DNA from 3 places in the Alteribacillus sp. JSM 102045 genome. Region 2 is predicted to be linked to each of the others. Evidence: predicted binding sites of a transcription regulator. Region 2 holds the regulator's gene; each other region holds the start of a gene.

Region 1 (7,707 bases), on a different contig from region 2:
AGCTTGTGTTTCAATAAATGGAAGGGCCGTTAATGAACCTGCTCCCTTATCGTCACTAAGCTTAGCAGCACGCTCCAACAAACGGGAGTGAAGATAGAATACATCCCCTGGGAATGCTTCACGGCCCGGCGGACGGCGCAGCAAGAGGGACAGTTCACGATAAGCAGCTGCCTGCTTGGTTAAATCGTCATATACAACAAGGACGTGCTTTCCGTTATACATAAACTCTTCGCCCATGGAAACCCCGGCATAAGGTGCAAGGTACAAGAGCGGAGCTGGATCTGATGCACCAGCGTTTACTACGATCGTGTAATCAAGGGCGCCGTGCTGACGGAACGTTTCTACTACCCCTGCAACAGTGGATTCCTTTTGTCCGATCGCTACGTAAATACAAAGAATGTCTTCTTCTTTTTGATTCAAAATAGTGTCTACTGCGATGGATGTTTTACCGATCTGACGGTCACCGATAATTAACTCACGCTGTCCGCGTCCGATTGGAATCATGGAGTCAATCGCTTTGATACCGGTTTGAAGCGGTTCGTGTACAGATTTACGGTCCATAACCCCTGGTGCTGGACTTTCAATCGGACGGGTTTTCGTTGTTTCGATTGCACCTTGTCCATCAAGAGGCTGTCCCAGCGGGTTTACAACACGTCCGAGCAGTTCCTCGCCAACTGGTACCTCCATAATACGTCCGGTACGTTTTACCTCGTCCCCTTCACGAATATCATCAAATGGTCCAAGGATAATAATACCTACGTTATTTTCTTCAAGGTTTTGAGCCATACCCATAACGCCGTTAGAGAATTCTAGCAGCTCACCTGCCATTACATTCTCTAGACCATGAGCACGCGCAATACCGTCACCAATTTGAATGACGGTGCCGACTTCGTTTGCTTCTACATCAGACTGAAAATTTTCAATCTGCTGTTTAATGAGAGAGCTAATCTCATCAGGTCTGATGCTCATTTACGTTCACCCCTATTTTCTATCGTTTCCCGGAAACAAGCTCGCGCTCAAGACGGTTTAGCTGACCTTTCACACTGCCATCAAATATGGTATCTCCAATTTGTACTTTGATACCGCCGATCAAACGCGGGTCAAGTTGATTTTCGATGTGAAGGGTTTCTTTTCCGACTTTTCTGGCGAAGTTTTCAGAGATTAATTTTTGTTCTGCTTCAGAGAGCGGTTTCACCGTATGAACAACGGCATGTCCTACTTTTTGTTCCTCATCCGCAAGCTCTTGAAATCTTTCAGCTACGAGTACCACGCTATCAATCCGATTTTTCTCCAAGAGTAAAAGCAGTGTGTTTTGGACAGGCTCGCTCAAGCCGGTAAAGCTTTCGCGCAGCAGCTGTTCTTTTTTATCTGCTGATACTTTCGGATGATGAAGAAGAGCAGGCAGTTTTTCATTATCTTGAAAAACTTGTTTTACTGCTTGCAGATCTGCTCGAATGTCTTCAAGCATATTTTTTTCCTTTGATAGTTCAAATAGTGCTACGGCATAACGATTAGCTGCTGCTGGGCTGCTCATAAACGTTCGCCTGCCTCTTGAATGTATTCTTCAATAAGCTTTTCCTGCTCTGTTTCATCAAGCTCTTTCTCAATAATTTTCGCGGCAATCATTACAGATAAAGAACCTACCTGTTCGCGCAATTCAGCAACGGCTTGTTCTTTTTCACGAGAAATTTCAGCAAGTGCATTTTCTTTCATGCGTTCTGCTTCGGAATGAGCTTGTTTAATAATTTCTTCCCCTTGTCTTTCACTGGTCTTTCTTGCTGTTTCAACAATGGATTGAGCCTCATCTCTTGCTCGTTCAACTTCTATACGCTGTTCTTCTAAATATTTTTCCGCATCTTGACGGCTTTTTTCCGCAGTATCAATTTCTTTGGCAATATGTTCTTCGCGTTCTTTCATCATGTTCACTATTGGCCCCCACGCGAATTTACGCAATAGGAGAAGCAGGATAATGAACATACCAAGCGAAAATATAACATCTCCCCAGTAGATTACTTCTGGCACGGAATTCACTCCTTTCGGCTGTCATACAAAAGGAATGGCGAAGTTTAACGAACCAGACTCCGCCATACTTACTAACAATGAAGACAGGATTTACTATCCTCCCATAACGATAAAGGCGATTACAATTGCGATAATCGGAAGGGCCTCAACAAGGGCGATACCGATAAACATAAGTGTTTGAAGTGTACCTTTAAGTTCAGGCTGACGAGCAACCCCTTCTAGTGTCCCTTTAACAATCAATGCGTTACCAATCCCTGCTCCTACTGCAGCCAAACCAGCTGCAATTGCTGCTGCTAATAATCCCATTCTAATAATCCTCCCTTAAGTATAATTAATTATTGAATATAAGATAATAATTCATTATGAATTAATGATCATCTGCTACTTTGTGTGCCAGGTAAACCATTGTAAGCATTAAAAAGATAAATGCTTGGATGGCACCGATAAATATACTGAACGCCTGCCAGGCAATCATAGGCAGACCGGCAGCCAGTGCTCCTAACAAACTTGCTCCCCCAGCGGTTGCAAGCAAAGTTAATAGGATTTCTTTTGCATACAAGTTACCAAAAAGACGCATGCCCAGCGTCAATGTATTTGTAAATTCCTCTAAAACCTTTAATGGGAAAAGGTAAGGTATCGGTTTGAAGTAACCTTTTCCGTATTCCTTGGCCCCTTTAATCTTGATTCCATAATAGTGAGTCAGCACGATTACCATTACAGCAAAAGTCATTGTAATGACAGGATCTGCTGTCGGAGACTTCCACCAAAGCTCATGTGTCTCATGATTGACAATCATAAATGGAATGCCAAGCATGTTCGAAACAAAAATCCAAAGAAAAATAGTGATACCAAGTCCAAAGAACCTTTCGCCTGTTTTCCAGTCCATTGCACTGTTGATCGTGTTTTTCACAAAGTCTATGATCCATTCAAATCCGTTTTGCATGCCAGAAGGCTTCATCTTTAAGCTTCTTGCACTGAAAAAACCAATGCAAAACACAATGAAAGCCGAAACCGTTAACATGATAATATTGGACAGGTTGATATGAAACCCTGAGATTCCAAACAGATCATAAACTATCGGCGCATGATGGTCCAAACTTCTTCACCCCTTTACAAATAATCTGTCAGCTGCTGTCCCTCGCTCCATGCTTGTCCACTAACTAGGAAGTTTGTTTGATTTGAAACAAGGATGATATAAGGATAATAACATAGGGTGTTACAATTCCGGCAACAAGCCCTATAATGTGAAAGTGTTCAGGAAAGCGAACAAAAAGAACTGCAGCTAAGGCACCTGCCGCAAATCTCGACAGCATACCAAATGTAAACTTTCTTTTCTGTTTCCCTTCTGCTTCACCAAACTTTTTCACTTCCCGGGACATACTCAAGAGATTAAAAAGTCCAATAAGCACTCCGGTTCCCAAGCTGAAAAAGACCTTATTATAAGGCATGACTGCCCATCCAAAAAAATACACAGACATTGCACATAAAGTTAGCAGAACATAACGTTTTACATTTCCCTCGAAAGTCTTCACTCTTGGTCGTCTCCTAAATATTTTTCAAGCAGACGGACTAGTCCGTACACTCCGCTTGCAATTCCGCCAAGCAGGCCGACAATCAAAAATAAAGGTTCCGTTCCAAATTGACCATCTAGCCACCTTCCACTGAAAATACCAATTAACACTGGACCTACTAGATACGATAAAACAGCTGAGGTTAAGGCCATGGTTTGAAACGACTTTGGAGGTTTTTTCTCGTTCGTCATGTCAGCCTCCATCTGCAATGTTTTGGATAGGATGTGAAGAGGAATAAAACAGCTGCCTGATGAAGCAGCGTCAGAAAATATCAATCAAACTAGTGTGAACAGTTCATGTTGAAATTTCAGAATGTTTGGCGATATTTATATGTAAACCCTCTCACATTCCCTTTGTCATCGTACAATAGCCAACACTTTATGTCAATGTGTTAAATAAGAAAAATTCTTGTCATAGCAGGCTTCTCAGCATTTATAAAATGTGACTATTAAGTGACAATTTTCCGTTCATATACGAATTTGTAAAAAATAGGTTATATTGTCATATAACACCTAATTTGTGTCGTTAGGTTTATTTTCCTTGTTTAAGTTTTCGCCATAAAGTAGAACGGTTAATGCCAAGCCTTTTCGCTGTTTGACTTTGATTCATATTTTCCTCATGTAGAACGAGTAATAATATCTTTTTCTATTTCTGATAACAGCTTAGAAAAAGTTAATAATGGAACCGGTATCGACTTTTTCTTCCCTTTCCAAGTCCTTTTCGGTTAGAAAGAACCTTGTGCGTTTCTAAAATATTTCGTATTTGGCTGTGCGAAAGCTTTTCCCAATATTTTATATAAAAAAGGTGCCTGACGACTTTTTTAATAACATGATCAGACGCTGCATTCCTATTTCATCTATATCTTTGTCCACCTGCACGTGACATTGGCCTTATGCTGCATTGATTCGGTAATGGTGAGGGGCCATCGCTACAGATCTCTTTCCCGTTCCTTCCTCTCCGCAAATTAGAAATGCAGACGACGATAATACCTGTTCTTTTTCCAGCACTACGGAACGAGGACGTGCCCATCATCTGTTGATATTTTCTGAAAGAAAGCTGTGTCTGCACGTAACAGATAAACAGACAGCTCTTTTTGCATGATGAAAACGTTTTATTTTGCAACAACTTCATTCATTGTTATTCCATCTAAAAAGGAGTCGCCCTCCACCGGCAAACTCCTTATTGTTATCGTTTCGATCGTTTTTCATCTATTCTCGTCTGTTCTAAATGAATGATCGTTTCGATAACTTCTTCCTTGTCGCCAGCTCTAGCATAAACTACCGCTCTGTATTTCCCCTCTGGTACCGGGAGGTCTTTCACGGAGAGCTTTTGTTCATACAAGCCCGGTTTGATATCTTTTTCTTTATCTAGAATACCGGCAAATGCATAGGTGTCCGGGTCATATAATGCAATTTGAAGCTCTTCGGCCCCACCCGGCATATAAACTTCATATTGGTACCCTCTGTTTCTCCCAAATGGCTGCAAATCAAAGGCACCTATACGTGGGTAATCGGGTTCATTAATAAATAATAAATAGGGAAGACGAATATCTTCGTTACCGCCTTCTACCGTCAATACACCGTCAAGCTGATCATAATCAACCGCTCCGGCTTCTATTTCCAGGCGAATCTTAGCTTCTTTTTTCTTTCCGGGCTTTAAAGTCATTCGTTTTGGAAGTTCCCATCTTAAACCTAGAAACGAATCAGTCTCTGTACGAAATGAATATGTCTTTGTCTGTTTAGAGTGATTTTCGACAACCACAGTTTCTTCATGAATTCTTTTTTCATCTCCTAACGTCCAGACCCCAAATGATAATGTTCCCGGATAGACAAGCGTGTCTGTGCGTATCGCTTTTGTCATATCAACCCTCCCTGCTCCTTGAACAAACGGTGGGTAATCATTATCACTGTCATCCTTTAAAGCCACAGCTGTGTTCATCAAAGCTGCTTTAATTTGTTCAGGGCTCCACTCCGGTCTTGCTTGTTTTAATAAAGCAGCGGCACCTGCTATGTGAGGCGCAGCCATACTTGTGCCGTTTAAAGCAAGATAACCGTGAGGAACGGTGCTGTCAATATCCACTCCGGGAGCAACGACATCCGGTTTAATTTTCCACGACCTAGTGACTGGACCTCTTGAACTGAAAAATGCCATGTGATCCGTTTCTTCCTCTAAAACCGTCCGCAAAACTGCAGAAGAAGATTTTTTATCTTTTTCTTCAATTGCATTTCGCAGTTGTTCTCCATGTTCGCGTGTAATCGTTACTGCAGGAACAGGCTGAATTTCTTCCGTGCCGGCAGCAAACGATCCAGCTACATTATTGTATATCAGTACTGCATCTGCTCCGGCCTTGCGTGCGTTTACAATTTTTCGGATTAAAGGAATGCCGCCGCGTTCAATTAATACTGCTTTTCCTTTTATTGATTTTAAATCTTCCTTCATCCCAAGGCCGCCATCAACCAACGGCAGATCGCGACGGAACTGCCATGGAGCAGTTCCTTGAATAGGCTGAATAGATATAGATAGTTCCGGCTGGTTAAATAAGGTTATTTTTGGCATGCGCAATGGTGGAATGGAAGCTCCCACTGATATAGCTTTATCTGCTGTGCCCGGCGACCCTACACTCCACATGGCAGGGCCGCTGTTCCCGCTTGAAGTAACTGCAACGATTCCAGCTTCAGCTGCTTTATCAAGAGCTTCACTTGTCGGCCAGTCCGGCCCGTTAATAGGGCTTCCGAGGGAAAGGTTTAAAATATCCACCTCATCCTCAATTGCTTTATCAATAGCTGCCAATATTTGCTCAGTAGATCCCTGGCCTCCTGGTCCAAGGGCGCGGTACATATATAGATCAGCTTCTGGTGCTACTCCTCTGACGGTTCCATTTGCACCAATTATTCCTGCAACATGGGTACCATGCATCGTTTCTTTTCCTTCTTTGTCTTTTCCTTCTAGAGGATTATCATCCTTATCTACAAAATCATATCCGCCTTTATAATTACGATGCAAATCAGGATGATTATAATCTATACCTGTGTCTATGATTCCCACTTTAATTCCTTTCCCTGTTAGGTGTACGCCGCGCTGGTCAAGCAGTCCACGGATTGCTTCTGCTCCAATAAAGGGTACACTATCTTTCAGGGATGTGTTATAAGCTGCGGATTCATCTGCCCGCTTCACTCCTTCAACAGTCGAAAGGAGATCTAATTGAGAGGGATATAATTTAACGGCAAGCCCCTTAAACCCTTTTTTATAGGAGCGGAGAATTTCTATATTTGGAATGCCGTTTTCAAGTTTTTCCCGAACTTCCTTTAAGGTTGTATTATCTTCAACAGCAACGATAGCTGTCTCTGGCTTTTCCTGCGCATGCGAAGTTTTCATGAAGCCTTTATCCGTAAAAGAGGCTGTCACACATATAATGACGGCAAGGAGGATCATTATTACTTTTTTTTGCTTCGTTAAAGCCTCCTTTTTGTTGTTTTTTTTCATTTTTTTGCTCCTCCTGTCCCTAAAAAATCTTGCTTCTATTTATGTTGCAGCAAGCAATAAAAATTATTCGAAATAATTATTGGAAGAAGGACAGGAGGGTGAGAGAACCGATAACTCGAGGGAATAAAAAAAAGCTCCAACAGGAATCTTACTGCTGAAGCTATTTTATATTATTTTGTGCCAAATAAACGGTCTCCGGCATCGCCTAGACCTGGCACGATATATCCTTTTTCGTTTAGTTTTTCATCAAGTGATGCTAGATAAATATCTACATCAGGGTGTGCTTCTTGCACAATTTCTACGCCTTCCGGAGCAGCAATCAAACACATCAGCTTAATATTGCTTGCCCCGCGCTTTTTCAAACTTGTAATAGCTTCTACAGCAGAACCGCCAGTAGCCAGCATTGGATCGACAACAATGAATTCCCGTTCTGCTACGTCACTCGGGAGCTTCACATAATATTCCACTGGTTTTAATGTTTCCGGATCGCGGTACAACCCAACATGGCCCACTTTAGCTGCCGGTATGAGCTTTAAGATACCATCAGACATGCCAAGACCTGCTCTTAATATTGGGACGATGCCCAATTTCTTACCTGCCAGCGTATGGGATTTCGCTGGCCCTACAGGTG
Region 2 (7,707 bases):
GGATTGAACCTGGTTCGGAAAATACACAGGATATTTTGGAAATGGTGAAAATGGTTCCTACCTTTGCCATCGTCGTTGCCATTATAGGTCCAATTTTAGAGGAAATCGTTTTTAGAAAAGTGATTTTTGGGGCATTTTATAAACGTTTTAATTTTGTCATTTCAGCATTGTTAAGTTCTGTTATTTTCGCTGTCGTGCATCTTGATTTCACACACATTCTTATATACACAGCAGTCGGTTTTACTTTCTCCTTTCTATATGTCAAAACAGGAAGAATTATAGTTCCAATTATAGCTCATGTAGCAATGAATGGATATGCTGTAATCATACAAGTATTGTTAGGGGATAAGCTGCAAGAGATGCAGGAAGAGCTTGAACAAATGCAATTAATCTTGGGAGGATGGCCTTTATGAACGTGTCTCCAAATACCATGGGTATGATATATTTCGCTTTAGCCGGGCTGTTTATTTACCTGGCGATTCAAAATGTGAATACCTCGTCCTGGGACTTTTGGGCGTTCTTCTTCGCAGCCGTGGCTGCTATTGACATCATGGTTGGTATTCGCTTTTTTAGAATGAAACCTAAAGGTGGAAATGAAAATAAAAGTTAGAAAACTTGGCGATTCTACTCGCCAAGTTTTTTAGTATGCTTGCTGCCTTTTTCTTCAAATCTGGGAATGAGCGGCTTTTTTTCCAGTATATAAGCTACAGGAAACGACAACAGCTTAATGGTTCCATTAACTCCAAAGCTTTCTGTGATCGCTTGAATACTTATATCCTCATCAGAACTAGCTAACATCTGGAAGCGCCCTAACTTCAACAGAGGCATCATTAAACCTCTGCCTGCTTCTTAATTACATCGGAAAAAATTAAGGCACCAAGATCCCCTCTAAACTACCAAGAAATATTCCTGCTGTAAAAATTGTTAATCCGGTTAAATATATTTTTTCTTGCAAAATCTGTCGCCAAGATAGGTGAGCGGCATTGGAACTCCCATCGCTACCATAAAAATAATGATAACAATCCAACAGCTCACCTCAAAAACTTCCATGAAATGGATTTAACATGCTATTGTTTAAGATCATCGTAAAGGTTACCATCAGTAATGATATAACGACTAACCACTTGTAGGCAGCTTTTTCGTTTGCCACACCATCCAAAAAAACTGCCTGGTTCGCTTGCAGATACGTCCAGGCAGTTTCCATTTATTATTTTATATTTCGTTCCTTATCCTCTTTTGCCCACTGTTCCATTTTTTCTTGTTCTGCTTTTAACACCTTTTTATATGAAAACCTCGATATAGCAATACTTATTTCATACAAAAGGAAAAGAGGCACCGTCACCATTAAATGGGACACAATTTCAGGCGGCGTGATAAAACCTGCCAAGATTAACAATGCAAAATACGCAAACTTCCTGACTTTACGCAGCCACGCTGGCGTAACCAGTCCTAGCCGAGTCAGAAACATGACAACGACCGGGAGCTGAAACAAGAATCCAAATGGGATTGTAAGTTGAAACAAAAAAGCAAAATAATCATTAACCCCGTATTGTTCGGTTAGATTAAGCCTGTCTGATAAGTTGCTTAAAAAGTGAATAACGTTTGGAAAAAGAATAAAATAAGCAAAAGCTAAACCGCCAAAAAACAATATAGTCGCTACTGGAATATAAGCGAGTGTTACTCTCTTTTCTTTTTCTAATAATCCAGGTGCCACAAAAGCCCAAAGCTGATATAAAAGGAGTGGAAAGACAAAAATCAATCCAATAAAAAAGGAAAAATTCATATATAATTTTAACGAATCCGTTAATTTAAACACATTCATTGGAAAGCTTTCCGCTTCCGGTATATTTTGCAAATAAGTAATGAGCACCGGGGAAAGGAACAGACCAAAAATCATGGCAGCAAGAAAAAATGCTCCCACGATTAATATCCGCTTACGTAATTCACCAATATGCTCATAAATGGACATGTCGTTCTGAGCCATGATTGTACCCGTCCTATTCCTTACTTGTCTGCACTTGAACTATGGTTGTTTTTGTTTTTGGAATCATCATCGTCATCTGCAAGTCCTTTGGTAGCATGTTTAAACTCACGCAGAGTATTCCCTGCCGCCCGTCCAAGCTCGGGCAGTTTTTTTGGACCAAAAATAAGCAGTGCCACCAAAACAATTAATACGATACTCCCTGGACCTAAAGGCATGTAAGCCACCTCCAATTAAAATAGTCTGTCCCTAATCAAGAGGGTAATTTTTCAAAAAATATACTAATGTTTGTAATTCAACGGAAAGATCAATATGATGTACTCGTATATGCTCTGGCACGGTCAGGCGAGCAGGGGTGAAATTTAAAATTCCGTTAATTCCTGCTTCCACCAGCTTGTCAGCTGTCTGCTGCGCAACCGCTGCAGGTACAGTAAGTATGACAACGGATGCGTCGTTATTCTGTTTCACTTCTTTAACTTTATCAAAATGGTAAATTTCGACTCCACTGATCTCCTGGCCGATAATGTCTTCCCTTACGTCGAAAGCCGAGACAATCTGTGTGTTGTCGCTTTTCGAAAAATTATACTTCAGCAAAGCAGTTCCCAAATTACCAACACCAACTAAAAAGACTTTCGTCACTTCATCCTGGTCCAATGTTTTTCTAAAAAAAGACAGGAGATAATGAACATTATAGCCATATCCTTTTTTTCCTAGTGCTCCAAAGTAAGAGAAATCACGGCGGATCGTAGCTGAATCCACTTTAACAGCTTCACTCAGCTCCGTGGAGGATACCCGTTGTTTACCGGATGCATGTAAATTTTCTAAAAACCTGTAATAAAGCGGCAAGCGTTTTGCCGTTGCTTGCGGTATTTTTTGTTGATCTATGTTCATAGCAGCCTCCAACAAGTTCTTCGTTGTTCTGACATAATCAGTATATCACCTGCGATCGCGAAGAAGTAGTGTAATGCTTTTCTAAAGGGGTTGGATCTGCTTTTGCTTCCTTCCTATTGTACACTAATATTTACTCAGATGTAATAGGGAGATGAGTTTTGTCTTTAATGTTCACCATTCTGCCATAGGAATACCAGTAACATTTACATCTGTAATGTCGCGTTTTAAATTAATATAAGATAGACTTGTTAGTAGAATAACCTAATCAATAAAGGATGAACTCACATGATAGTTCTTCAGTGCTCTAATATAACTAAGTCATATGGTGTAGAAACAATTTTGGATAACGTAAAGCTTGAAATAAAATCTAATGAACGGGTTGCACTAGTCGGTCGTAACGGATCTGGAAAATCAACCCTTCTTAAAATAATGGCTGGAAAGCTTTCATACGATTCCGGAGAAATTATTACTCCTAAAGATGTCAGGCTCGGTTACCTTGACCAGCATAGCGGTCTGCAGTCAGACCAGTCTATTTGGGATGAAATGCTTACCGTTTTTACAGAAGTTCAAAAAATGGAGCAGGATTTGCGTCAAATAGAAGAAAAAATAGCTGATCCTTCTGTTTATAATGATGAACGAGTTTATGAAAAAATATTAGCCGACTATGATGTACTTCAGCACGCTTTTCGAGAAAAGGGAGGCTATCAATATGAAGCGGACATCCGCGGTGTCCTTTCTGGATTGAAATTTGGGGATTTTGACTATGACACATCTATAGCTTCTTTAAGCGGCGGGCAAAAGACAAGGCTTGCGCTAGGGAAACTGCTTTTATCGAAACCGGACCTTTTAATATTAGACGAACCAACAAATCATCTTGATATTGACACCCTGGGATGGCTGGAAAATTATTTGTCTAATTATAAAGGTGCTGTCTTAATCGTATCCCATGACCGGTATTTTCTCGATAAAATCGTGTCAAAGGTGTATGAAGTAGCCAGAACCAAAACCACACTGTTCCACGGCAATTACAGCAGTTATCTTGAAGAAAAGGCCCAACGTTATGAACAAGATTTAAAAGCGTTTGAAAAACAGCAAAAAGAAGTAGCAGAGCTTGAAGATTTCATTCAGCGAAACATTGTTCGTGCTTCTACTTCCAAAAGAGCCCAAAGCCGCCGCAAAAAACTGGAAAAGATGGAATTAATGGACAAGCCGCAAGGAACAGAAAAGTCGGCGAATTTTTCTTTTGATATTGAACGCCAAAGCGGCAATGAAGTACTGAATATTTCTGAGCTGAGTGTTTCTTACGGAAAAGAGCCTCCCATTATAAAAGATATGAATTTAGCTGTAAAAAAACAAGAAAGCATTGCACTTATAGGCCCGAATGGCATAGGGAAATCCACCCTTTTAAAAACTATTGCCGGAAAAATAGCACCCCTTCAAGGAAACATTGCATTCGGCAGCAAAGTAACGGTTGGATATTACGACCAAGAGCAAGCCGATTTGAATTCGAACAAAGACGTTCTGCACGAACTGTGGGACGATTATCCGCTCACCCCGGAAAAAGATATTCGAACAGTGCTCGGAAACTTCCTCTTCAGTGGCGAGGACGTCTTTAAACATGTCTCCGATTTAAGCGGCGGAGAAAAATCCCGGCTTGCATTGGCCAAATTGATGATGAAAAAAGCAAACTTCCTTATTTTTGACGAACCGACAAACCATCTAGATCTGGACAGTAAAGAAGTATTAGAGTCTGCGCTCCTAGATTATCCAGGTACTCTGTTATTTGTCTCACATGATCGTTACTTCTTAAATCGCATGGCAACGAAAATTGTGGAGTTAACAGAGAACGGATTACATGAATACCTTGGCGACTACGATTATTATTTAACAAAAAAAGATGAAGAAGATCAACGCAAGCAGCTTCGCGAACAAAGAGAAGCAAATAATAACAATAAAAATTCTTCTTCTCTAGAAGGCCAAGATAAAGAAGCTTTCAATCTGGACAAAGAAGCAAAAAGAGAAGCAAGAAAACGAAAAAGAGAAATCGAGAAAATAGAACAGGAAATTGAACAGCTTGAAGAATCCATTGAAGCTCTTGAAGCAGAAATGCTTCAGCCTGAAGTGTACGAGAGCCGTGAAAAATCAAGAAACATCCAGCAGCAAATCAGTGAAGCTAAAACGTCACTTGATGAAAAAATGAATCGATGGGAATCTCTTCAACTTGAAGAAGCTTAATTCCCCACTGAACAAGCTGCCCATCCAAGGGCAGCTTTTATTTGTTCTGTAGAACAGTGACTCGACTTTTATTAAAGGACCATACATAGCGAGCACAAAGCAAATAAAACATAGACGTCGAGGCAGCTACTGCACCAGAGTCATTTAACAACAGCAAAAAAACAGATCCAACCGCCCCCGCTCGAAGAACATCCTGTTGAGAACGCCGCAGTGTGTTTGTTTTCTCAAATAAAAGGTACAGTGCAGCAATAGCGTAGCTTGTTAACAAAAGCTTCGTCCAGTTCGAATGCATAATAATTTTTATATTCATTTGCATTTTCCTTAAAATAATAGATTGAAGTTCTCCCCAATCTCCATGTAATACTAGTTGAAAAGCACTGCCAATGTGAGTCACTTCTCCAAATTGCTGAAATACCCACAGTAATCCCATTAACCCTAAAAACACACTAGTTCCGCTCAGAACTACATGTTTTAGCTTTAAATTTTTGAAACTTCTCTTTCTAAATACCAGGGTGAAAAACATCAATCCAGAGGCCAGCGTCACTCCTGCATTTTTCCCAAAATGAGGTGACCCGAGGATGATTAAATAGATCAGGACCCATCCCCGTATAAATTTCTGATCTTTTTCCAGCATTGGTGTTAAAGACAGTATGGCAGCCGCAGCGAAAAAGCCGCCTAATTCGTTTCCGATTCCCCCATACCGAGCCCCAATTAAAGGATCATAGCCGAGATAAGAGCGCTGAATCAATGGAGCACCCATAAAAAGGTCTACAGTCAATACAACAAGCATAATACATGATACTATCGATACTGTTTTCTGATTGCCCCATTTCGCCGCCAGTGCACCGCTTCCTACAGAAAATAAGCTCACAGCTGCACAATATAAAGGAACAGAGATAGCTTCTCTTCCAAATAATAATGGAGCTAATATAAAGGAAAGAGGTGATATCATCCCTGCAAGCACAGCACTTTTTAATAAAAAGCTAGCAGTCGTGCTGTTATGCTTGTTGCGCTTCCAACTTACAAAGCCTGCCACTAACAGAATAACTAATAAAGTAATATATGCAGAAAGAATAGAAGTACGCGTTACATGAATATGGGCTGCCCCAGCTGTTTCACTTTTCATGTCATTCGGTGTACCATGCTTCTTATTAATTATTAAGGGATTGCCATTCCACTTTTTCGGTCCTTTCAAGCCAAATGTTTCTAAAATCGAAGGAGCTGCATCTAAACTGCTCCCCAGGTAAGGCTGTTTTACAGTTTGGGAAAAAAGAAAGTTGGACTTTTCAGCCTCCTGGTCATCCCATTTTACAAACGGCACCATTTTGAAGCCTTTTTCAACACTTTCAGGGGGAGGAGAGCTTCCCAACAGAAAAATAGGATGGCCGTCTTTATTTAATTCTTCTATTAATTTAAACAGCTGGATAAAAACTTCATTTTCATTTATGGCAGAAGGATGATTTTGACGGTAGAGATCCCCCCATTCCACCACCGTCCAAGTAGACGAGTATTGAAGCTCTACGTCTCTTATCCATGCTGCTATATTTTCAGGATCCATCACGTAACCACCCGGTGCATTTTTCTCTGCTTTTACCCCAGCATCGCGATTACCTGATGTCTCCCCAAGTTTATCCACAGTATAAAAAGGGGCAAACGAGAAAGATTCCTGATAAAAATCACTGTGACCTATAAAGCTGGTATGTACTCCATTGGATTGTAATATGTCACCTAGTATCCCTATTTCAGCTTGATGAGTCGTCTTCTTGTTTTCATTTTTATATTCAGCAAAGTTTGAGATAACATATTTATTTTCAAAGTCATTCATTTTATGCTTAAACATAAGCGGATGGAATGTTTCTTCGTTACTGACGGCAGGCGTCCCAGAGCTTAACGTCAATGTTTCACTTAGTGGGGATACACGGCCTTCTGTTACTCGATTTAAAGCAATCGCAGATGCATTTGTCCACAGCTCAACATCTTCTTGTTCCATCAGCTCAAAAAAACCTTCTATGGAGAGTCCAGGAACTAAAATAAGAACAGCATGGTCATTACCCTTCTCACTATCTTCACTGAATACAGGAGCAGAAATCATAACTATTAAAGTCATCCACAGAAGAAATAACGTTTTTCTCACTATTATATGATTCCTTCCTTTCAGAATTTTTCAACTATCCACACTATCAACAGACTTATCAACATAATGGTAGCTTTATACTGAGGTTTTTTTAGATTTATACACAAAACACTAAACTTATCCACAAGGTTGTTGTTAACAACTTCATTATTTACGGTTTTAGTCTTCTAAATACTTCTCCACATTATCCACAATCATTTTATCTCCATTTTATATATTGTTATTACTAGATTGTGATACCACCTGCTTTCTTATAGTGTGTTCCTTAAAATGCTATGCTTAAGAACAAAAGCGCAAGCGCCCTGTTCAGCCTCGACAGGTAAATGTTCTTCAGTCATGAAAGGCGCTCTTTGCCTTTCATGACTGGAGGTTATTTAACCCCGAGAGGCTGGGCGCTGAGGCTAGACGCGGATCAAACAATATGGAGATAGTTATCCACAACTTGTAAAAACATAATTTCCTAAAC
Region 3 (7,707 bases), on a different contig from region 2:
GACAGCAAAATAAAAAGAAGAGGGTGAATCGAATGGAACCTGCAAAGAAGATTGATCATGAGAAAAATAATGAAGAAAAAAACAACCTCATTTCCAAATTAGCTATGTTCTTTGCGAAAATAGCGGAAAAGTGGCTCCCAGATGCTTTCGTTTTCGCCGTTATTTTAACTTTAATTACTTTTGTAGGCGGTATCATCCTCACAGACAGCACTCCATATGACATGGCTATTCATTGGGGCGATGGGTTTTGGCAATTATTAGAGTTTACTGCTCAAATTATTACGACGTTTGTGATGAGTTATGCACTTGCTATGACAAAGCCAGTTTCCCGAGCTTTAGAAAGAGCAGCAAATCTATGCAAAACACCTAATACAGCTATTATTGTAGTTACATTTACCGCATTAATTGCTTCCTTAATCAGCTGGGGGCTTGGATTGGTTGTAGCTGGTATAATGGCTAAGCTTGTTGGAAAAAAGGTACCAGATGTGGACTACCGTGTGCTGGTAGCCTCTGGGTATTCTGGTTTTGTCATTTGGGAAGGAGGCCTTTCCTCTTCTCCAGCGCTATTTGTAGCAACGCAGGGGCATAACTTTGAAGATACGGTTGGTTTGATCCCTACCTCTGATACTCTATTTTCTATCATAAATATCATATTAGTCGTCGTAATTTTCGCAACTTTGCCTTTTATTATGAAACTTATCCATCCTAAGAAACCGGAACAAAGAGTACACGTGGATCCAGAGCTATTAAAAGAAACACCGATGAAAGCAGATGAAACACCTTCTAATAAGTTAAGTCCCAATGATAAATTAGATAGAAGCAGGGGAATCGTATTGCTTGGAGGCTTATTTGGACTATTTTATTTAGGAAATCATTTTGTGACGAATGGTTTCGAATTGGATCTCAACACTGTTAACTTAATGTTTTTAACAGCTGCATTACTTCTTTATGGAAATGTCCGGGAGTTAGGAAACGGGTTAAAGAAAGCTTCGAGCAGTGTAGGACAATTTGCGCTGCAGTATCCTTTCTATGCCGGGATTATGGGTATGATTAGTGCCTCTGGCTTAGCCGTATGGATTTCTGGAGGGATTGCCAGTTTAGCCAATGACAATACCCTGCCTTTTTTTGCTTTTCTTTCCAGCGGCTTGTTAAATATGTTTGTACCTTCTGGAGGCGGTCAATGGGCCATTCAAGCACCGATTATTTTACCTGCTGCTCTTGATATGGAAGTAGACCCATCTAAAGTAGTGGTAGCCGTAGCTTGGGGAGATGCATGGACCAATATGATTCAGCCGTTTTGGGCTATTCCAATGCTTGCGATTGCTGGATTGAAAATTAGAGATATTATGGGTTTTACTACGATTACTTTGCTTTATACTGGGATTGTTATATCCGCGGTACTGCTGTTAATATCATAAATTGATAACGCTTACAAAAATGAAAAGCTAACAAACAGGGTTGAAGACCGAAACTGGTGAGAATGAGGAGGAACGGTAGCCAAGGAAGGCGCTTGAAGCCTGAAGTCGGGGGAGAAGAAAAAATACAGAAGCCAAGCAAAACAGCCTGTCGTGATTTATTTTCACGACAGGCTGTTTACCATACAAGTGTTTTTGAGATAGCTTCTTTTCTTGATTTATATTAATGCACCTCAGAGGGCTTTGATGCAGGTTGGTGAAAGGCTCCAGGACGTTTTTTAAATGTGGCAAGAAACAAAGTAAGAGCTGCAGCAGCTACGAGTCCCAGGCATATATATAGGTTAGAAAAAATTAAATTATCTCCATGCCTGGAGAACGGATTCATAGAAAGAGAGACACGCTGTGATTCCAGCACAGCCCCAAAGACAGCACTACTGACTGCTCCAGCCATAAAGTTCAGCAAATTAAATATTCCGATACCTACCCCGGTTTCACGTGGAGAAAGTATGGAAGACAAAAGATTTGCCGTAGAACTTTGTATAAGAGGGAAACCAATATAAGCAACAAGCAGAGCGAGAGAAACTACCCAAGGAGCATATCCTGCGAACGTAGAAATTAAGAATGACCCGCCGCCAACTAAACATAAAGCAAGGACCACGACAAATTCCCCGCCGCGGCGATCAACGAGTTCGCCTCCCAATCTGCCAAGAAAACCTGCTGAAATAGCTCCCGGAAACAGTACCAAACCAATACCAAGCGTGCTCATATCATACAGCTGTCTCATCATAATAGGAATAACAAAAAGGAGACCAAATAACACACTTGTCCCTAGAAAACTAGTAAGTATCGTTACAGTGTAATATTTATTTTTTAACATATCCGGACGAATAAAAGGATCACTTACTTTCATAGTTCGCCAGATGAAAAGTACGCACAGTACGGCAAAGCTCAGCAAAAACCATGGTAGGAGGGTAGTCACGAATAAAAGTAAAGAGGCTGTCGCTGCACTAAATAAGCCTGCCCCAAGAAAATCAATCGTTCCTTCCTTGCGTTCTTCTTCTGGTACCCATTGGCGAAAGAAAGGAAGAGCAATAAGGGATGCGACAGAAAACAAAAATAGAAAACGCCAGTCAAGCCATCCACCAACTGTTCCGCCTACAATCGGTCCAACTCCGGAGGCAAATGCTACCGTTGAGGAAATAACTCCAAATACTTTACCGCGTTCTTTTGGGAAAAAGCGGGCCGGAATAATAAATCCTAGCGCTGGAATAGTAGCACCGCCGGCAGCCTGGAGGATGCGTGCAATAATTAATGTAAAAAAGTTTGGCGAGAAAAAGCCAAGTAAAGCTCCAAGAGAAAACAAGATAATACCAAACGTTAAAATCGATTTAATTGGATAGTAATCGGCGAGTTTACCATATATCAAAGCACCGACTGCATATACCATGATGTAACCAGTCAGTACCCAGCTAACTTCAGAAGAAGAAAGGCCAAAGTGGCTTTGTATATCAGGGATAGCAACATTGAACATGGTTCCATTCATCACGGCAAAAATGAGAATTAAAGATAGCAGGCGTAACAGCCTTTTTTTAGTTAATTCATCCAGTTCACGATCCTTTGTATGGTGAACGGTTTGAGATAAGCTCATCCTATCCCTTCTTTCATCATATTAGCAATTAAATATTACGGGAGTCGAATTAAAAAGTCAATGAAAACCAATTATGTCGTTGGGAGGGGCGGAAGCTGACGTTATAAAAAAGCAGTGAACCTTCTCTTCAAAAGGCTCACTGCTTTTAAGGTTTCGAAAACTTTTTATTTGTCCTCAAAATAATCTTTGCGCCGGCCGCCCCATAGGAAAATACCCAGAACAGCAGCACCGAGTACTAAATGAGGGGCAATCATAATTAGAAAATAATCAAGGTCGAACATTTCACTACCCCTTTCTTATTTTTTTCCTCGTATATAATCAGCATCAAACAAAAACAACCGCATTAATAGTATTAGAGACGGGATCAGCAAAAGAAGTCCGGCGAGAAAAGCCAGAATCAATGCGACAGCCATTGTTTTATTTACAAAGCCGTCATAGATGGTGAGATGAGGGTATAACAAGTATGGAAGGTGCGATGCTCCATAGCCGAACCACGCGCTGAAAAACTGCAGCATGACAAGGATGAAAGCAGCACCATAGTATCGTTTTTTATAAATCAAAAACACAGCTCCAAGAAAAAACAAAAGCGATAAAATAAACATCCAGCTAATATCCAGCATGCTGTTAAAATGGTCAGGGTTATGACGGCTGATTGCAAAGAAAATCAGCACACTTGCAAGTATTGTTGGAACCGACCAAAACAGAGTGTATCTCCAAAACAGCCAATAGGATGCAACATCGCCTGCTTTATAAGCATAGTAAGTTAAGAAAGATGCAGATATAAACAGCACACTAACAATTGCTAAAAAGACCACACTCCAGGAATAGGTGCTTGTTAAGAGTTCCCCCAGCATCAAAGTGATCTTACCATCTGATATATCGAGATAGCTTCCTTCTGAAATTGTCAGCACGATTGTAAAAGACGCCGGAATTAACAGCCCGCTCATTCCATAAAGAAAAGAGTAAATCTTGCTGTCTTTTGAACCATAGGTATTGAAAGCATAATAAGATCCGCGGATTGCAATAAGAACGATCGATATGCTTCCAGGAACCAGCAAGGCAGTACCATAGTAATAAGCAGTATCAGGGAAGAAACCAATGATCCCGACAAAAAAGAATACTAAAAAGACATTAGTAACTTCCCATACTGGTGAAAGGTAGCGTTGAATTAATTTGTTCACCTGATAATTTTTATGGAAAACTTTGTTGAAAAAATGAAAAAAGCCAGCTCCGAAATCAACTGATGCGACAATTAAATAACCGTATAAGAAAAACCATAACACACTAATTCCGATAATTTCATAGCTCATGTCTGCTCACCCCGCTCTTCTATTCCTCTTTGCTCAAGTTCATGCGCAACCGGGTTATTGTTAAACATTTTCTTCAGAACAATGGAGCAGGACAAACCGAGCACGGTATATAGTCCAATAAACAGGTAAAGCGTAGCATCTACATGATCTGAAGTTGTGGCACCTTCAGGAGTGCGCATAATGCCGTATAAAATCCAGGGCTGGCGTCCGATTTCCGCAAAAACCCATCCAAGTTCAATCCCCAACATGGAAAGGGGCCCTCCAGCAATAATTCCCCACAGCAGAACCTTACTATGCATAAGATGCTGTTTTTTCCAGCTAAGAAGCAGATAGACTAGAGAGATAAAAGCAAGATACATTCCTATGAAAACCATCCCATCGAAAAAATAATGAACGATCAGCGGCGGAGTATCTTCTTCTGGAAATTGATCCAGCCCTGTCACTTCTGCTCCAGGAGTACCATGAGCAAGTACACTTAAAGAATATGGAATTTCCATAGCATATTTAATTTCTCCATCGTCTTCCAGGTAACCTCCAAGTACAAGGGGAGCTTCTTCTTCCGTTTCAAAATGCCATTCAGCTGCCGCTAACTTTTCCGGCTGGTATTCGGCCAGGTATTTTCCGGAAAGGTCGCCAATAATGACGGTAGCAATAGAAAATACAAAGGCGGACATCATTGTTAAATGAAGAGCCTTTTTATGATAAACATGTCTATCGCCTTTTAATATCTTAAAGGCCCCTATCATTCCAAGAACAAAAGCAGAGGTTAAATAACAGGTGATTATCACGTGAGCAGTTTTTGTCGGAGTAGCCGGATTAAACATGGCTGCAATCGGATCAATCTCTGTTATTACTCCATTCACCAGTTCGAAGCCTTGAGGTGCGTTCATAAAGGAATTAACCGTTGTTATGAAAAAAGCAGAAAAAGAGGCTCCGATTACTACAGGGATAATCAAAAAAAAGTGTTTTATTCTGCTCTTAAACCGATTCCAAGTATATAAATAGATTCCTAAAAAAATAGCTTCAAAGAAAAACGCAAACACTTCCATGAATAAAGGCAGCGAAATGGTCTGTCCAGCAAGCTGCATAAAATTAGGCCATAATAAATTTAACTGCAGACCAATGGCTGTACCCGTAACTACTCCTACTGCTACAGTAACGACAAATCCTCTAGCCCATCGGCGGGCAAGAAGACGGTAATGCGGATCATTTTTGCGAATTCCCATCCATTCTGCGAGTGCAATCATTAATGGTATCCCGACACCTATAGTGGCAAATATAATGTGAAAAGCGAGTGTCAGTCCTGTTAATATTCTGCTGTAAACCGCGGGATCATATTCTATAAACATTAGGCATTCTCCCTTCTCGAATGCAATATAAATATACTACCCTTGTTTGCTTTGAGATAAAATAAGAGTTCATATGTGAAATATATCACAAACTTAAAGCTGCGAAAATAAAAAAGCTTGAGTATTCAGTGAGTGTTTAGGACTCAGAGAAACAGGACAAAAGAGACAATTCTCGTTTTCTTTCTGATATGATAAGATATAGTGGTATTATTGTGTACAAATAAGATTCATTTTCATTTAATATACATAGGGTATTGAAGTTTTATTAAAAGAATAGGAGCGTATGGTTGTGAACATAGATATAGATGGGGTGAAAGTAAATTACCATGTTTCCGGTGAGGGAGCAGACGTTGTCCTTCTGCATGGATGGGGCGCTAATATTCAAGCTTTTGCTCCTGTTCATCAATCACTGGAAAAACATTTTAAAGTATGGTCAATTGAATTTCCGGGATTTGGTGAAAGTGAAGAACCACCTGAACCATGGACCGTTGGAGATTATACGGATATGCTCGGTAAATTTCTCAGTAAATTAGAAATTGACCGGCCCATTCTTGTTGGGCACTCATTTGGGGGAAGAGTTTCAATTAAATATGCCTCTTCGCACCCGGTTCGCAAAGTGGTTTTAGTAGACAGTGCCGGAATTAAGCCGAAACGAAAGCTGAAATATTACGTAAAGGTATATACCTATAAAGCGTTTAAAAAGCTTTTAAAACTTCCAGTTATTAAACGGTACGAAGAAGGGATTTTAAAAAAAGTTAAAGGGAAATTAGGATCAGCAGATTATAAAAATGTATCGGGCACGATGCAGCAGACGATGGTGAAAGTAGTTAATGAAGATTTACGCCATCACCTTCCTCATATAAAAGCACCAACACTGCTTGTATGGGGAGAAAATGATGAAGCGACCCCAGTAGAGGATGGTCGATTAATGGAGGAAATGATTCCTGATTCGGGTCTTGTAGTGCTCGAAAAAGCCGGCCACTATGCTTATTTGGATAAACTGAACCAATTTCTGATTGTGCTCGATTCTTTCCTTCAAAAGGATAAGGAGGGGCTAAACCGATGAATAGTGTATTAATAATTTTGTTTTTAGCAGCGTGGGGTTATTATACAGCCAGACTCATTAAGAAAAGTGCACATATGCTGCAATTAAACTCTTATCGTAATGAACGTTTTTGGCGCTGGATAATATCCAACATAAGCCGGGTGTTCTCGGTGCGGGATTATCTCCCTGTACTAGCACTCGTTCCATTTCTCTTCGGCAGTGAATTTTGGGCGCTGCTGACAGGGACAATTATTTTCGGAGTAATTACGTATACGATGAAAGAAGAGCAGGAAAAAAAGAAGCTTGTTATTACAGCAAGAGTAAAACGATTATTCGTTACGATTGCCATACTTTATGTTATAACAGCGGGCATTGGTTTGCTGCTTGGTACAGGAGAAGAAAGTTCTTTAATCTGGTTTATGATATTTGCCATTGGCGCTTCCATTGTGGCTTATTTTTACACTATGGCTGCAAATATTATTAATTGGCCGATTGAAAATCAAATTAATCAATATTATTTTCACGATGCAGAAAAAATTATAAAATCCATGCCTAACCTTGAAGTAATTGGGATAACAGGGAGTTATGGAAAAACAAGTACGAAACATATTGTAGAGACCGTCTTATCGTCTCAATTTAACGTTTTAAAAACCCCGGAGAGTTATAACACGAAAATGGGAGTTACCAGGACCGTTCGTTCTATGCTAAAGCCCTACCATGATATTTTCATAGCAGAAATGGGAGCAAAGCAAGAGAATGATATACAAGAAATATGTGAATTAGTTCATCAAAAATACGGAATTCTTACTGCTATTGGAGAACAGCACTTAGAAACGTTTAAAACGTTAGAAAACATTAAAAAGACGAAATTCGAATTGATAGAAACCCTTCCTCATGAAGGAACAGCTTTCCTAAATAAAGATGATCAAAACATTATGTC

Evidence for each region. Region 2 encodes Rex, which represses fermentation and respiration genes when NADH is low (regulators of the CRP and FNR family bind a similar motif). Its sites were predicted from a motif close to TTGTGAAATATTTCACAA; they were not measured.
Region 1: ACE1TI_RS05620 (AtpZ/AtpI family protein) is a predicted target of Rex. The motif match lies at 3,924-3,941, and genes of this name have one in related genera.
Region 3: ACE1TI_RS17705 (cytochrome ubiquinol oxidase subunit I) is a predicted target of Rex. The motif match lies at 5,796-5,813, and genes of this name have one in related genera.

What each region holds. Positions count from the first base shown of each region.
Region 1 is NZ_JBHFQG010000005.1:133,937-141,643, forward strand. It holds gene atpA (F0F1 ATP synthase subunit alpha) at 1-969, opposite strand, end outside; gene ACE1TI_RS05595 (F0F1 ATP synthase subunit delta) at 989-1,534, opposite strand; gene atpF (F0F1 ATP synthase subunit B) at 1,531-1,977, opposite strand; gene atpE (F0F1 ATP synthase subunit C) at 2,116-2,328, opposite strand; gene atpB (F0F1 ATP synthase subunit A) at 2,390-3,118, opposite strand; gene ACE1TI_RS05615 (ATP synthase subunit I) at 3,183-3,554, opposite strand; gene ACE1TI_RS05620 (AtpZ/AtpI family protein) at 3,551-3,784, opposite strand; partial or broken gene ACE1TI_RS05625 (helix-turn-helix domain-containing protein) at 4,125-4,226, opposite strand; gene ACE1TI_RS05630 (S8 family serine peptidase) at 4,779-7,076, opposite strand; gene upp (uracil phosphoribosyltransferase) at 7,247-7,707, opposite strand, start outside.
Region 2 is NZ_JBHFQG010000051.1:3,116-10,822, forward strand. It holds gene ACE1TI_RS20070 (CPBP family intramembrane glutamic endopeptidase) at 1-413, shown strand, start outside; gene ACE1TI_RS20075 (DUF4305 domain-containing protein) at 410-610, shown strand; gene ACE1TI_RS20080 (hypothetical protein) at 625-798, opposite strand; gene tatC (twin-arginine translocase subunit TatC) at 1,208-1,984, opposite strand; gene ACE1TI_RS20090 (twin-arginine translocase TatA/TatE family subunit) at 2,005-2,199, opposite strand; gene ACE1TI_RS20095 (redox-sensing transcriptional repressor Rex) at 2,231-2,872, opposite strand; gene abc-f (ribosomal protection-like ABC-F family protein) at 3,158-5,107, shown strand; gene ACE1TI_RS20105 (hypothetical protein) at 5,145-7,241, opposite strand.
Region 3 is NZ_JBHFQG010000035.1:12,040-19,746, forward strand. It holds gene ACE1TI_RS17680 (SDR family NAD(P)-dependent oxidoreductase) at 1-13, shown strand, start outside; gene ACE1TI_RS17685 (short-chain fatty acid transporter) at 33-1,418, shown strand; gene ACE1TI_RS17690 (MFS transporter) at 1,639-3,063, opposite strand; gene cydS (cytochrome bd oxidase small subunit CydS family protein) at 3,228-3,344, opposite strand; gene ACE1TI_RS17700 (cytochrome d ubiquinol oxidase subunit II) at 3,360-4,373, opposite strand; gene ACE1TI_RS17705 (cytochrome ubiquinol oxidase subunit I) at 4,370-5,722, opposite strand; gene ACE1TI_RS17710 (alpha/beta fold hydrolase) at 6,012-6,788, shown strand; gene ACE1TI_RS17715 (UDP-N-acetylmuramoyl-tripeptide--D-alanyl-D-alanine ligase) at 6,785-7,707, shown strand, end outside.